4 regions of the Vibrio metoecus genome follow, and region 1 is predicted to be linked to each of the others. Evidence: predicted binding sites of a transcription regulator. Region 1 holds the regulator's gene; each other region holds the start of a gene.
The links. Region 1 encodes CRP, which controls carbon source genes, mostly activating them, when cyclic AMP is high. Its sites were predicted from a motif close to TGTGANNNNNNTCACA; they were not measured.
Positions count from the first base shown of each region.

Region 2: the regulator CRP is predicted to act here: its motif matches at 1,743-1,758, upstream of EPB59_RS16640 (glycogen/starch/alpha-glucan phosphorylase).
Region 3: the regulator CRP is predicted to act here: its motif matches at 1,495-1,510, upstream of deoD (purine-nucleoside phosphorylase).
Region 4: the regulator CRP is predicted to act here: its motif matches at 1,644-1,659, upstream of mlc (sugar metabolism global transcriptional regulator Mlc).

Region 1 covers NZ_CP035686.1:109,566-112,782, forward strand. The annotation lists gene astD (succinylglutamate-semialdehyde dehydrogenase) at 1-502, shown strand, start outside; gene EPB59_RS00495 (DUF1338 domain-containing protein) at 645-1,436, shown strand; gene crp (cAMP-activated global transcriptional regulator CRP) at 1,499-2,131, opposite strand; gene EPB59_RS00505 (phosphoribulokinase) at 2,374-3,217, opposite strand, start outside.
Region 2 covers NZ_CP035687.1:713,462-716,678, reverse strand. The annotation lists gene malT (HTH-type transcriptional regulator MalT) at 1-1,316, opposite strand, end outside; gene EPB59_RS16640 (glycogen/starch/alpha-glucan phosphorylase) at 1,893-3,217, shown strand, end outside.
Region 3 covers NZ_CP035687.1:665,096-668,312, forward strand. The annotation lists gene EPB59_RS16460 (MerR family transcriptional regulator) at 1-355, opposite strand, end outside; gene EPB59_RS16465 (YbgA family protein) at 345-1,298, opposite strand; gene deoD (purine-nucleoside phosphorylase) at 1,612-2,322, shown strand; partial or broken gene EPB59_RS16475 (transposase) at 2,389-3,217, shown strand, end outside.
Region 4 covers NZ_CP035686.1:728,629-731,845, reverse strand. The annotation lists gene EPB59_RS03480 (chemotaxis protein CheV) at 1-252, opposite strand, end outside; gene mlc (sugar metabolism global transcriptional regulator Mlc) at 351-1,568, opposite strand; gene pyk (pyruvate kinase) at 1,879-3,217, shown strand, end outside.

The DNA.
Region 1 (3,217 bases):
GGGCCCCTTAGTTTCCGAAGCTGCGGCACAAGCGATCCTCAATGCGCAATCCCATCTACAAGCATTAGGCGGTAAAAGTCTGCTTGAAGCTCGCGCTTTGCATGCGGCGTTTATCACACCAGCGATCATTGATGTCACGGCGATTGAGCGCTTGCCGGATGATGAATATTTCGGACCTTTGCTACAAGTGGTGCGTTACCAGACTTTGGCGCAAGCGGTAGAGCTTGCCAATGATACCCGCTTTGGCTTATCCGCTGGACTCGTCTCGACTGACGATGACGAGTGGGATTACTTTGTCGATCATATTCGTGCGGGCATCGTCAATCGTAACCGCCAATTAACCGGAGCCAGTGGTGATGCACCGTTTGGTGGCCCTGGAGCATCGGGCAACTTACGCCCCAGTGCCTTCTATGCCGCCGACTATTGCGCTTATCCAATGGCCTCAATGGAAGGGGAGACAACATTGCTTCCTGCTACCTTGAGCCCGGGCGTTGAACTCTAATCATAATTTATTTTGTGCCTGCGCAGCCAAGTAGGCACTTTTTTCGTCACAGGTTGAAAGCTTTATCGTGTTAGCGCTGGATAAATTACACGGTGTCTAACCTTAGTCCCTTTGCGTTTCATAGGATCAACAAGGAGGCGTTATGACGCCAACAGCTTTATTCCAATCGCTCTGGAATGATTATATTGAGCGCCTCTGCCCGTCGGCAGAGAAAGTACATCAACTCTTACAAGAAGATGAGCCACTGATTAATGATCACATCGCGCTGCGTACTTTTAATGTCGCGCCGCTAGGATTAGAAACGATGGCGAAGCCGTTTTTGGCGCTCGGCTATCAAGCGTGTGGTGAGTATGAATTCAAAAGTAAAAAACTCTTTGCTAAGCATTTTGAACATCCCGATCCTTTGCAGCCTAAGGTTTTCATTAGTGAGCTGAAAGTGGAAGAGTGTTCACCTGAGCTGCAAGCGATTGTTGAAAAGCTGGTGGCACAAGTTCAGCCACAAGCATTAGCCAGTGAGGCTTTTTTGTATGGCGGTCGCTTATGGAGCTTAAGCCATGCCGACTATCTTACTTTGGCGAAAGAGAGTGAGTATGCCGCTTGGCTTGCGGCGCATGGTTATGGTGCAAACCACTTTACAGTCAGCGTGAATCAGCTCAATGCGCTGCATGAAGTGAAACAGGTCAATGACCATCTGCGCCAACATGGCTTTAGCATCAATGAATCGGGTGGGGAAGTAAAAGGCTCACCAGAAGTCTTGCTCGAACAGTCTTCGACCATGGCTGATAAAGTGTTAGTGCGTTTTAACGAAGGCGCGGAGATGATCCCCGGTGGCTTTTATGAGTTTGCCAAACGTTATCCAATGGCGAATGGATTGCTGTACCCCGGATTTGTCGAAGCTTCGGCGGATAAGATTTTTGAAAGCACGAACCGTTAAATTTAGCGTATGATGCAAATAAAAATAGCCACCGCAGGGTGGCTATTTTTTATCGGGAATGCTTAGCGAGTGCCGTAAACCACGATGGTTTTACCGTGGGCAGAGATCAGGTTCTGCTCTTCCAGCATCTTCAGGATGCGGCCAACGGTTTCACGAGAACAGCCAACAATTTGACCGATCTCTTGGCGAGTGATCTTGATTTGCATACCATCTGGGTGAGTCATCGCATCTGGCTGACGTGCAAGGTTCAGCAGAGTCTGTGCGATACGGCCAGTTACGTCTAGGAACGCAAGGTCGCCAACTTTTTGGCTGGTCACTTGCAGACGACGAGCCATTTGACCTGAAAGGCGCATCAAGATATCTGGGTTTACTTGGATCAATTGACGGAATTTCTTAAATGAGATTTCAGCCACTTCACAAGGTGTTTTAGCACGAACCCAAGCGGTACGCTCTTGGCCTTCTTCAAACAAGCCAAGCTCACCGATAAAATCACCTTGGTTCAGGTAAGAGAGAATCATCTCTTTACCTTCTTCATCTTTGATCAGTACCGCAACTGAACCTTTTACGATGTAGTACAGCGTTTCCGCTTTCTCACCCGCGTGGATCAGTGTGCTTTTTGATGGGTACTTATGAATGTGACAATGTGAAAGAAACCACTCTAGTGTTGGATCGGTTTGAGGTTTACCTAGAACCATAATAATCTCACTTCCTCTGCAGGGTACGCTTGCCGCTATCCATATTTTAGCGAAGCCTCAATTGGGCTTACTAGAATAAGAGGTGTTACCCAAGGCTGCAAGCTATCTTATGTTTCGGTTAAGAATAGTATCCTTTTTCGAAATCGATTTCTTGATTTTAATCGTGTCAGTAGTCCAATTTGCTACGCAAAAATGTGCACATGATCACGGTATGAAAAGTAAGCATTCATCACTGGTCGGATCTAGCCGATTTTTCCGGTTTCGATCAGTTGTTGCAGTAGCGGACGCACAATCAAATCCATGGCAAAACTCATCTTGCCCCCAGGCACCACGATGGTGTTGTGGCGTGACATGAATGAGCCATCAATCATCGCCAGTAAGTAGGGGAAATCGACATTTTTGATGCCACGAAAACGGATCACCACAAAACTCTCATCCAGCGTTGGAATGCCTTTAGCATTGAGTGGGTTAGAAGTATCGACTGTGGGCACACGTTGAAAGTTGATGTGGGTGCGCGAAAATTGCGGGGTGATGAATTTAAGGTAGTCGTCCATTGAACGGACGATGGAATCCATCACCGCTTCACGTGAATGGCCGCGATCGCGTGTATCACGTACGTATTTCTGAATCCACTCAAGGTTAACAATCGGCACCATACCAATCAAAAAGTCGACGTGTTGCGCGACATTGACATCACCATCGACCACACCGCCGTGTAAGCCTTCATAAAACAGCACATCTGAGTTTTCGGGCAGTGATTGCCAAGGCGTAAACGTACCGGGCATTTGGTTATACGGAACTGCTTCATCAAAGGTGTGTAAGTAGCGGCGCACTTGGCCGGTGCCTACTTTTCCGTATTGGCGGAAGAATTCTTCAAGGGTTGGGAAATCGTTGGCTTGGGGACCAAAGTAACTGATATGGCGACCTTGCTCGCGCGCCTTGCGGATTTCTACATCCATTTCTGGACGAGTGAAGCGATGAAAACTGTCCCCCTCAACCCAAGCAGGCTTGATGCTCATCATATTGAACATCTTGCGAAAGGCTTCAGAGGTGGTTGTAGTTCCGGCGCCGGAAGAACCCGTCACC
Region 2 (3,217 bases), on a different replicon from region 1:
ATCTCTTTCGCTGCTTTGGCGAGTAATGCGCCCACATCGTTATAGCGATGCTGACTCTGCGCTAGCCAAGCTTGCAGCATGCACAATTTAGGCTCGCGATACAGTTGAGCGGGTGTAAGCAGATTGATTGCCGATTCCAACACCTCAAGCTCACCTTGGTTAAACATCTTCCAACCAAACTGGCTCAAAATGCTCGCCAGCAACTCGCTATCTTGCGCCAAACGCGCATGACGCAAGGCTTGGTGAGGTGTTGCCGCTTCTAACCAGGCTTTGGCGGCAGCACGTTGCAAATCTTGCTCTTGTTGCGGAATGCGTGCTTGGCGTTGGTGTGCTAAAAATTCAGCAAACAGATTGTGGAAGCGATACCAGTTGGTTTCTCCTTCCAGTGGCGAAATAAACAGCCCAAATCGATTGAGAGACTCGATCATCGCCAAGGCATCGTCACGCCCCGTTAAGCTGCTGACTAATGCATCGTCAAAATGATCGAGTACCGAACACTGCATCAAGAAATAGCGGGTTTCATCGTCGAGCAGATCAAACACTTCTTCGACCAGATAATCCCAAAGATGCGCATGGTTAAAGTGCGAAACTGATTCGATGGTTTGAGCGAGCGTGCGGTGCTGATGTTGTGCTTGCAGCGCGATGAGCTGCATCGCGGAAGGCCAACCCTCCACATAATCACGTAGGTGATTCGCCGTCAGCGCATCAATCCCATCGGAAACGCGTTGGTTGAAAAAGCGCGTGGTTTCTTCGGTATCAAAAGCCAAAAGCTCATTGCCGATCTCAATCATTAAATCACGCACGCGCAGGTTAGCCGTACCCAAAGGTGGGGTTGAACGGCTGGTGACCACCAAGGTTAAATTATCGGGCATGTGCTTTAAGAAAAAGCGCATCGCTTCGTGAATGGTTTCATCGCTGATCAGATGGTAATCATCCAGCACCACATAGCATTCGCCGTGGTAGTCGGCCATCTCGGCAAACACTTCACTAAACAGTGAGTGCAGTGAGGAAAATTGACGCTTCTCTGCCAATTTTTGCGCGTTGGGGCAGGCGTTGTGGGTTGCTTTATTAATCGCTTGCAGCAGATAGTTCATAAAGCGAAACGGATCGTTATCGCTATCATCAATGCTGTACCAACCCAGATTGGGCTTATCGGCAAGCCACTGTGCGGCCATGGTGGTTTTGCCATACCCCGCCGGAGAGCGGAATAGCACTAATTTGTAGCAAGTCGCGTGTTGCAATAATTCCAGAACACGGGGGCGGACGATGGCGTTATGCAAACGTCCCGGGCGAGTCAGTTTCGAAGGGATCCACATCTTCTTTCTCTCGTCTATTCCAATCAGAGCGTCATGCTCTTTTAACTTGGAACACCAGTTCCAAGCGTAGGGAGAGGTGAATACGCGAGGCGTATCACACTCAGATGGACGAATGTTACTTGAAGTCATTCTGCGCGTTTATTGATCCATACTGAGTTTTCTGTGTTCTTCACGTTTCGCTCATAACTACGCCCCATATTTGTGATTCTTGTCACTAATCCATCTGCGCCTGAGCAAGGGTATTGTCTAAGCCTCTACGAAATTAAGTGAAAAGTAGGTAACGGAAACGAAATTATTGTGATCTATTTAGCAGAGTGGACAAATGTTCAACCTCTTGTTTTCCGAACTTTCATAAAGCCTAGCTATGGTTAATCGGCGGGTGGTGTGATCCGAATCACTGCTATCTCTGGTTGAACTAAGCATTGATGGGAGCTAGATCACTCACTACCGGACTCCTGCGCCTCTACGCCTTGGTTCCTCCTCCTAATTGATGAGAAAAGTAGGAGGATGTTTTGCCAAAGTCGTGAAGGCAGGATAGAGGTCAGATGGATTAGAACCAAAAAGTGAGAGTTCACAATGAAACCTACTCAACAGAAACAGTTTGACAAGAAGTTGTTCCAAGAAAACGTGAAGCGCCATTTAACCGCAACTTATGCCACGACGGTAGAGCACGCTTCGGCGCGTGCATGGTACTTGGCGATGGGGCGAGCCCTTGCTGAATTTACCACCTTTGATTTGCTGGAAACCGAACAGGATGAACGCATCCTCAATAGCAAAAGTTTGAACTACCTATCGCTGGAGTTTTTGATTGGCCGTTTAACTGGCAACAACTTGATCAGCATGGGCGTGTATGAAGCCGTAGGGCAAGCGATGGAAGAACTCGGCCAGAACCTGACCGACTTGCTAGAAGAAGAGCGCGACCCATCATTAGGTAACGGTGGTTTAGGCCGTCTTGCCGCTTGTTTTATGGATTCTTGCGCGGCGCAAGAATATCCGACCGTAGGCTACGGTCTGCACTACGAATATGGTCTGTTTAAACAGTCATTTGAAGAAGGCCGTCAAAAAGAAGCGCCTGATGCATGGTGTGGTGTTGAAGGCTACCCATGGGAAGTCGCGCGCCCCGAACTGAAGCAGGAAATTGGCTTCTACGGTCACGTTGAAGTCGTTAATGAAAATGGTAAAGAGCGTCGTCGTTGGGTTCCGGGCATGCTGGTGCAAGCGATGCCGTGGGATCTGCCGATTGTCGGCTACCAAAGTGATACGGTTTACCCGCTGCGTTTGTGGGAGTGTCGCGCTATCGCGCCTTTCTCGTTGGAAAGCTTCAACAACGGTAACTACTTTGAAGCACAGCACGCGTTGATCGATGCTGGTAACATCACCAAAGTCCTGTATCCGAATGACAACCACGAAAAAGGCAAAACCCTGCGTTTGATGCAGCAGTATTTCCACAGTGCAGCATCGGTGCGCGATATTCTGCGTCGCCATGAGGCCGTAGGTCATGCGTTAGCGGATTTGCCGAAATACGAAACCATTCAGCTTAACGATACGCACCCAACCATCGCGATCCCTGAGCTGATGCGCATTCTGATCGATGAAAAGCAGATGTCTTGGGAAGCGGCGTGGGCGATCTGTTCGAAAACCTTCGCGTATACCAACCATACTTTGCTGCCAGAGGCGCTAGAAACGTGGAGTGAATCGTTAATCCAACGCTTACTGCCACGTCATATGGAGATCATTTACGAGATCAACCATCGCTTCTTGCAAGAAGTGCGTGCCAAATGGCCGGGTGATGTAGCGAAACAGCAAAAGCTCTCGATCATCGAAGAAGGCTTCCACCGCATGGTGCGTATGGCCAACCTGTGTGTGGTCGGCTCTTATGCGGTGAACGGCGTAGCCGCGCT
Region 3 (3,217 bases), on a different replicon from region 1:
CTTTCAGCACGGTGGCAATAACCTGTTCAGCTTTAGAGCGTTGCAACGCAGCCAAAGCGGTCAATAACACCTCGCACTCTTCCAACTGGGTCACTGACTGCTGGAGAAATTCCGCTTCTGGCGTACCACTTTGTAATAGAGCACCCACTTTGCCAATCGCCACCCCTTTTGCTAGCCAACTTTGGATCTGGCGGATCATCTCGATGTCTTGTTCTGTAAATAGACGATGGCCCTTTTCGGTACGATCGGGTTGTACCAAGTTATACCGACGCTGCCACGCTCGCAGCGTCACTGGTTTTACGCCCGTTATTTCCGCCACTTCACGTATTGCGTAGTGTTTTTCATCACAAGCCATAGCGTAATTTCAACTCCGAAGGATAAGGATTGAGGTAACGTTGCTGATCCAGATACGGATCGGGGTACAACGCGAGATAATGTTTCAATAAAGTCAGGGGGGCGAGCAAAGGCAGTTCCGCTAAGCGGTAACTTTCGATGACCTGTGCTAACTCCGCTTTTTGCAGCTTGTTGAGTGAGCGTTTGAAATATCCTTGTAAATGCATCAACACATTGGTGTTATTTTTACGGCTCGCGGGGTGCGCGAGTGCTTGCATTAAACCTAAACGATATTCCTCAATAAACCGATCCAATGGGTACTGCTTCACATTGGCCACCCATTTTCCCAAAGCACGGTAGGATTCAGGATGATGCGCCATCAAACTCAATTTGTAGCGTGAATGAAATTCAACCACTTTCCTTGCACTCGGAGTTTCACCCATACTGGTATAAAAATCATGTAGGCAGTAAATCCGTGTAATAAAGTTTTCACGCAGTACCGGATCATGCAGGCGGCCATCTTCCTCAATCGGCAACCAAGGCATTTTCTCCATTAAGATGCGGGTATAAATCCCCACCCCTTCTTTTTCGGCACTATTGTGCTTGTACACTTTGACTCGTTCCATACCGCAACTGGGTGATTTTGCGCAGACGATATATCCACACAGTTCCGCATTACTAAGCTCTGCCACTTTTTGTTGCGAGTAACTTTCTAACGCTTGGGTATGGTCACGCGTTGCATCTTTGGTTTCCACCAATGCAATACGTTGATTTTCTGAAAACAGCCGCAGAGTTGGACGTGGCACCGGTAGACCCATTCCCATCTCAGGACAGACAGACACAAACTCCGCGTAGCGTGCAAGCTCATCCGTGACGAAATGGCTGATTTTATGCCCGCCATCGAAGCGAACTTTGGCTCCGAGAAGACAAGCACTGATGCCAATTTTGAGTGGTGTGGTCGGCATACGAGTCTCCAACACTTATCTGTACAATAAAAATTTATGTACAAGATCTATAGCACGTGATTTCATGCTGTACAAATAATATTTTTGTACACCAAAGACAAACATATAAAACCAAACGATTGGCTCAACGCTTGCCTTATCAGTTTCAACATATTTGGTTATCAACTAGGGATATCAGGAACTAAAGAGAGTAATTTGTGACGATGCTCTCAAGGAGCCTTACCCATAGTGGCTAGTATTGGCGCAACAGATAAATCCTCAGCCAACAGGATTCGTAATCAATGTATTGGCTGAATTGAATTGGAGAATAACCATGGCAACCCCACACATTAACGCGCAACCTGGTGATTTTGCTGAAACCGTACTGATGCCAGGTGATCCGCTGCGTGCGAAATACATTGCGGAAACCTTCTTGGAAGACGTGAAGCAAGTGTGCGATGTGCGCAGTATGTTTGGCTTTACCGGCACTTACAAAGGCAAAAAAGTTTCGGTGATGGGCCATGGCATGGGTATTCCATCATGCAGCATCTATGTACATGAATTAATTGCTGAATATGGTGTAAAAAACATCATCCGTATCGGTAGCTGTGGTGCCGTGCGTGACGATGTAAAACTGATGGATGTGGTGATTGGTATGGGCGCCTCCACCGATTCCAAAGTAAACCGTATCCGCTTCAGTGGTCATGATTTTGCCGCCATCGCCGATTACGACCTGCTGGAAACCGCAGTGAATCAGGCACGGGCTCAGCAAGTCCCTGTAAAAGTAGGGAACGTATTTTCAGCCGATCTGTTCTACACACCAGAGCCAGAAATCTTCGAAAAAATGAAAAAGCTGGGCATTTTAGGGGTGGATATGGAAGCCGCGGGCATCTACGGTGTTGCCGCTGATCTTGGCGCACGTGCGCTGACTATTCTGACGGTGTCTGACCATATCCTACGTGGTGAAAAACTCAGCTCAGAAGATCGTCAAAAGTCTTTTAACGACATGATGAAAGTGGCGCTTGAAACCGCAATCAACATCTAATTTATCTTGTCATCACCGTCAGGCTGAAATACTCCTGACGGTCAGAAATACCCCGAGGGGGAGATCGTGCCTAACGACCAACTACCACCGGACGCAGAAGGTTTACAACTCAACTTTTGTAAAACATTGGCGTGTGACAACTTTGGATTGAGTGAGGCAAAGCATTACGTTTTGCAGCGCGTAAACCCGAAACGGCCAGCGATGGTTTGTCGTGAATGTGGAGCTTTCCCCCCTTACTTAATAATCACGAAGTGGTGAATGAGCTACACCGCTTGCGTCAGCTGCACAGCGAAGGGTTACCCGCTTGCCATAATCCGGCGTGCCAGAACACGGGATTATCCGTCCATACTCACAAACAGCTTTATCACGCCTTTGGTTACAGTGGTGATCGCCAACGTTATCGTTGTAAAGCCTGCCACTCGACGTTTGTGGATAAATGGTCAGGTGCCAATCATAAGCTCAACTTCCAAGAATCTCTGCTCGGGTTACTGTTTACAGGTTATTCCGTACGTGAAATTTGCCGTAAGCTCTCGATTAATCCGAAAACGTTTTACGATCACCTTGACCATATCGCGAGCCGCTGTCGGCGTAAACTCGCCATGATTGATGCCCGCTGGGTCAATCACGCCAAAACTTACCAATTCGCATCTCACTATCAACCGTTACAAGCACACAGCAATAATGGGGTATTTTGGGTAGCGACTGGGGATGCCAAGACAGGCTATATCCTGTGTCAGCATCTCAACTATTCTGCCAATGAAGAACCAACCGGCAGTTTGGATCACGATCCATACCAAACCCCTGCTCGTTTTGTACCCCGTGAGTATTTGGTTGAAGCGCAAGCTTCCACTCACAAAGTTAATACCTCGCTGCGTGAACGTATTGATAACCGCTA
Region 4 (3,217 bases), 620 kb from region 1:
ACGAGGAGGAAAACCAATAGCAGAGCGTAAGTCAATCACCGGCACGGGCTCACCACGTAAGGATGCCACACCAGTAATATGTGGATGCGAACCCGGCATTTTAGTCAATTGAGGTACTTTTATGACCTCTTTGACCTTAAATACGTTTATCGCAAAAATTTGACGACTATTGAGGCTAAACAGTAACAGCTCCAATCGGTTTTCGCCGACCAGATTAGTACGCTGGTCTACCGTGTTCAAAACACCTGACATACGAAATTCCGTTAAATGAATACCTTGGTAACAGTATAGCCCCTAGGTATAAATGTAAATGTAAGCAAGGCTGAAATTCTTACTAATGAAGTTATCGATTAACCTTCGACCACTTTCATTAAGAGTAGACCATCATAGAGCGCCTGCTTAATCAAAGCAGCGCCTGGCATTGTCGCCTGTTTATAAAAACGAGATTCAACCAACTGCAAATCTTGGTGATAGACCGGTAGACTCTGTTCGCGAATACATTGTTCAATCGAGGGGTATAAAATCGCTTTCGCTTGATTAATTACACCACCGATCAATACCTTATCTGGATTAAATAGGTTGATCACAATCGCAATTGCAGCACCTAAATAACGCCCAAGCTGCTGAATTACGTCCACCGCCAGTGGATCTCCATCCGCCGCTGCAGCACAAATATCTTCTATAGAAATATCTTCAACTATCGCAAGGCAACTCGTCTCTCCAGCCATAATTCGATCTTTGACCTGATCTCGTATCGCTTGTGAGGACGCCACCGTTTCTAAACAACCATAATTTCCACAGTGACAACGCTTACCTTTAGGATCAATTTGAATATGGCCTAGCTCGCCAATGTTGCCATGTCGGCCTTGTAATACTCGTCCGTCGAGCACAATCCCAGCTCCAAGTCCATGGTGGATTGAAATGAGGACTGAATTCTCAACATCTTGAGCATGACCAAACAACTTTTCTGCCAATGCCCACGCCCTTGTATCATTAGCAACAAAAACAGGTAAACCCGTGGCTTTATATATTTCAGGGCCTAATGCTAAATTTTTTACATTGTAATGCGGCATCTGCAGCACAATACCTTGCTCAGAATTGACTAATCCCGGCAACGTAATGGCAATGCTGGTTACCCGATCTAATTGTGCGGCATAAGTTTGGAAAAACTCTTCAATTTCAAACAATAAACGGGCGAGAACATCATCTTGATCGATTTCGTGGATATCGATTTTGGTATCGATCAATACTTCACCGCCCAATTCGTGTAGGGCAATAGTGAGATAACCACGGCCAAGGCGCATTGAAAGAAATTGCCATCCCATATTGTTGGTTTGTAACCCAACCGCAGGACGACCTCGGCTGATCGCCTCTTGAACCGTCGTTTCATGAATTAAGTGAGCGTCAATCAACTCACGCGTAATTTTGGTAATACTGGCTGGCGCAAGCTCACTCTCCTTCGACAAGTCGATACGAGAGATTGGCCCTTTTTGATCTATGAGTTTATATACGCGGCCAGCATTGATCTGCTTAATGTGATCAATGTGACCGGGTTGAGCCATGTACATGCGACGCTCCGGAGTTCAACAACAAACCAATTTTTTTACTTTGCGAAGTAATTGTGAAGTTCTTTGTCAGATAGGCGTGACAAATATCACGCATATCCCTAGAAGTTTGTGTTTTATATCCAATTATTAGGCTTTATTTCCCGATTTCATTGATTCGCACGTTATACCAAAACCGAGCAAACCCAAAGTCATCACAGGAGTAATATCCCTGTTCAAACACTTACTTCACAGCAAAAACGATCTAACTTTTTCTGAGTCACTATACTGAGTATAAGCCTCGCTAATACTGTTACATCTAAGGAACCTTGATATGAGCTCAACTTTACGTAGAACAAAAATCGTCACCACCTTAGGTCCTTCTACAGAAAGCCCCGAAATTTTAGAAGCCATCATTCGTGCAGGAGCCAATGTCGTGAGAATGAATTTCTCACACGGTACACCCGAAGATCATAAAAATAGAGCTCAAAAAGTACGTGAGATCGCGGCTAAATTAGGTCGCCATGTCGCCCTGCTCGGTGATTTGCAAGGCCCTAAAATTCGTGTATCAACCTTTAAAGAAGGAAAAATCATCTTAGCGGAAGGAGCGTCTTTTGTTCTTGATGCCGACTTAGCTAAAGGAGAAGGAACGACAGAAAGTGTCGGTATTGATTACAAAAAACTCCCTCAGGATGTCCGCCAAGACGATATCTTGTTGCTTGATGATGGTCGTGTGCAACTGCAAGTGATACGTGTAGAAGCCAATAAAATTCATACCACAGTGCTGGTTGGCGGACCTCTTTCCAACAACAAAGGCATCAATAAAAAAGGCGGTGGATTATCCGCAGATGCATTAACAGAAAAAGATAAGAATGACATTCGACTCGCGGCAGAAATACAGGTGGAATATCTGGCCGTGTCCTTTCCTCGCAATGGAGAAGATATGAAGTATGCACGTAGGCTTGCTCAAGAAGCGGGGCTACATGCTCGTATGGTGGCTAAAGTTGAGCGGGCGGAAACCGTGTCTTGCGATGAAAACATTGATGATATTGTGCGCGCCTCGGATGTGATTATGGTTGCTCGGGGCGATCTCGGGGTTGAAATCGGTGACCCTGAACTGATCGCCGTCCAGAAAAAGCTGATTTCACGGGCGAAAAAACTGAATCGAGTTGTCATTACCGCGACGCAGATGATGGAATCTATGATCAGTAACCCAATGCCAACACGAGCGGAAGTGATGGATGTGGCGAATGCGGTTCTCGATGGTACTGACGCGGTCATGCTTTCAGGGGAAACCGCTGCCGGTAAATACCCAGTAGAAACCGTTAAAGCAATGGCTGAAGTCTGTGTCGGTGCTGAAAAAATGATTGAGTCGAATGAACAAAACTATCGAATAAAAAGTGTGTTCATCACAGAAGAAGAAGCGATTGCGATGTCGACGATTTATGCGGCAAACCATCTAGAAGGAGTCAAGGCCATGGTGACATTGACAGAATCTGGACGCACCGCATTAATGACCTCTCGCCTAAACTCCGTATTCCCCATTTTTGCGATGTCGGCAAACCAAGCAACACTCAATCGCTGCGCGCTATTACGAGGCGTTATCCCTTTTTACTTCGATACCAAACAAGCCAGTGGTCTTGAGGCGGCAATTGCAGCGTTAGATGCCCTCA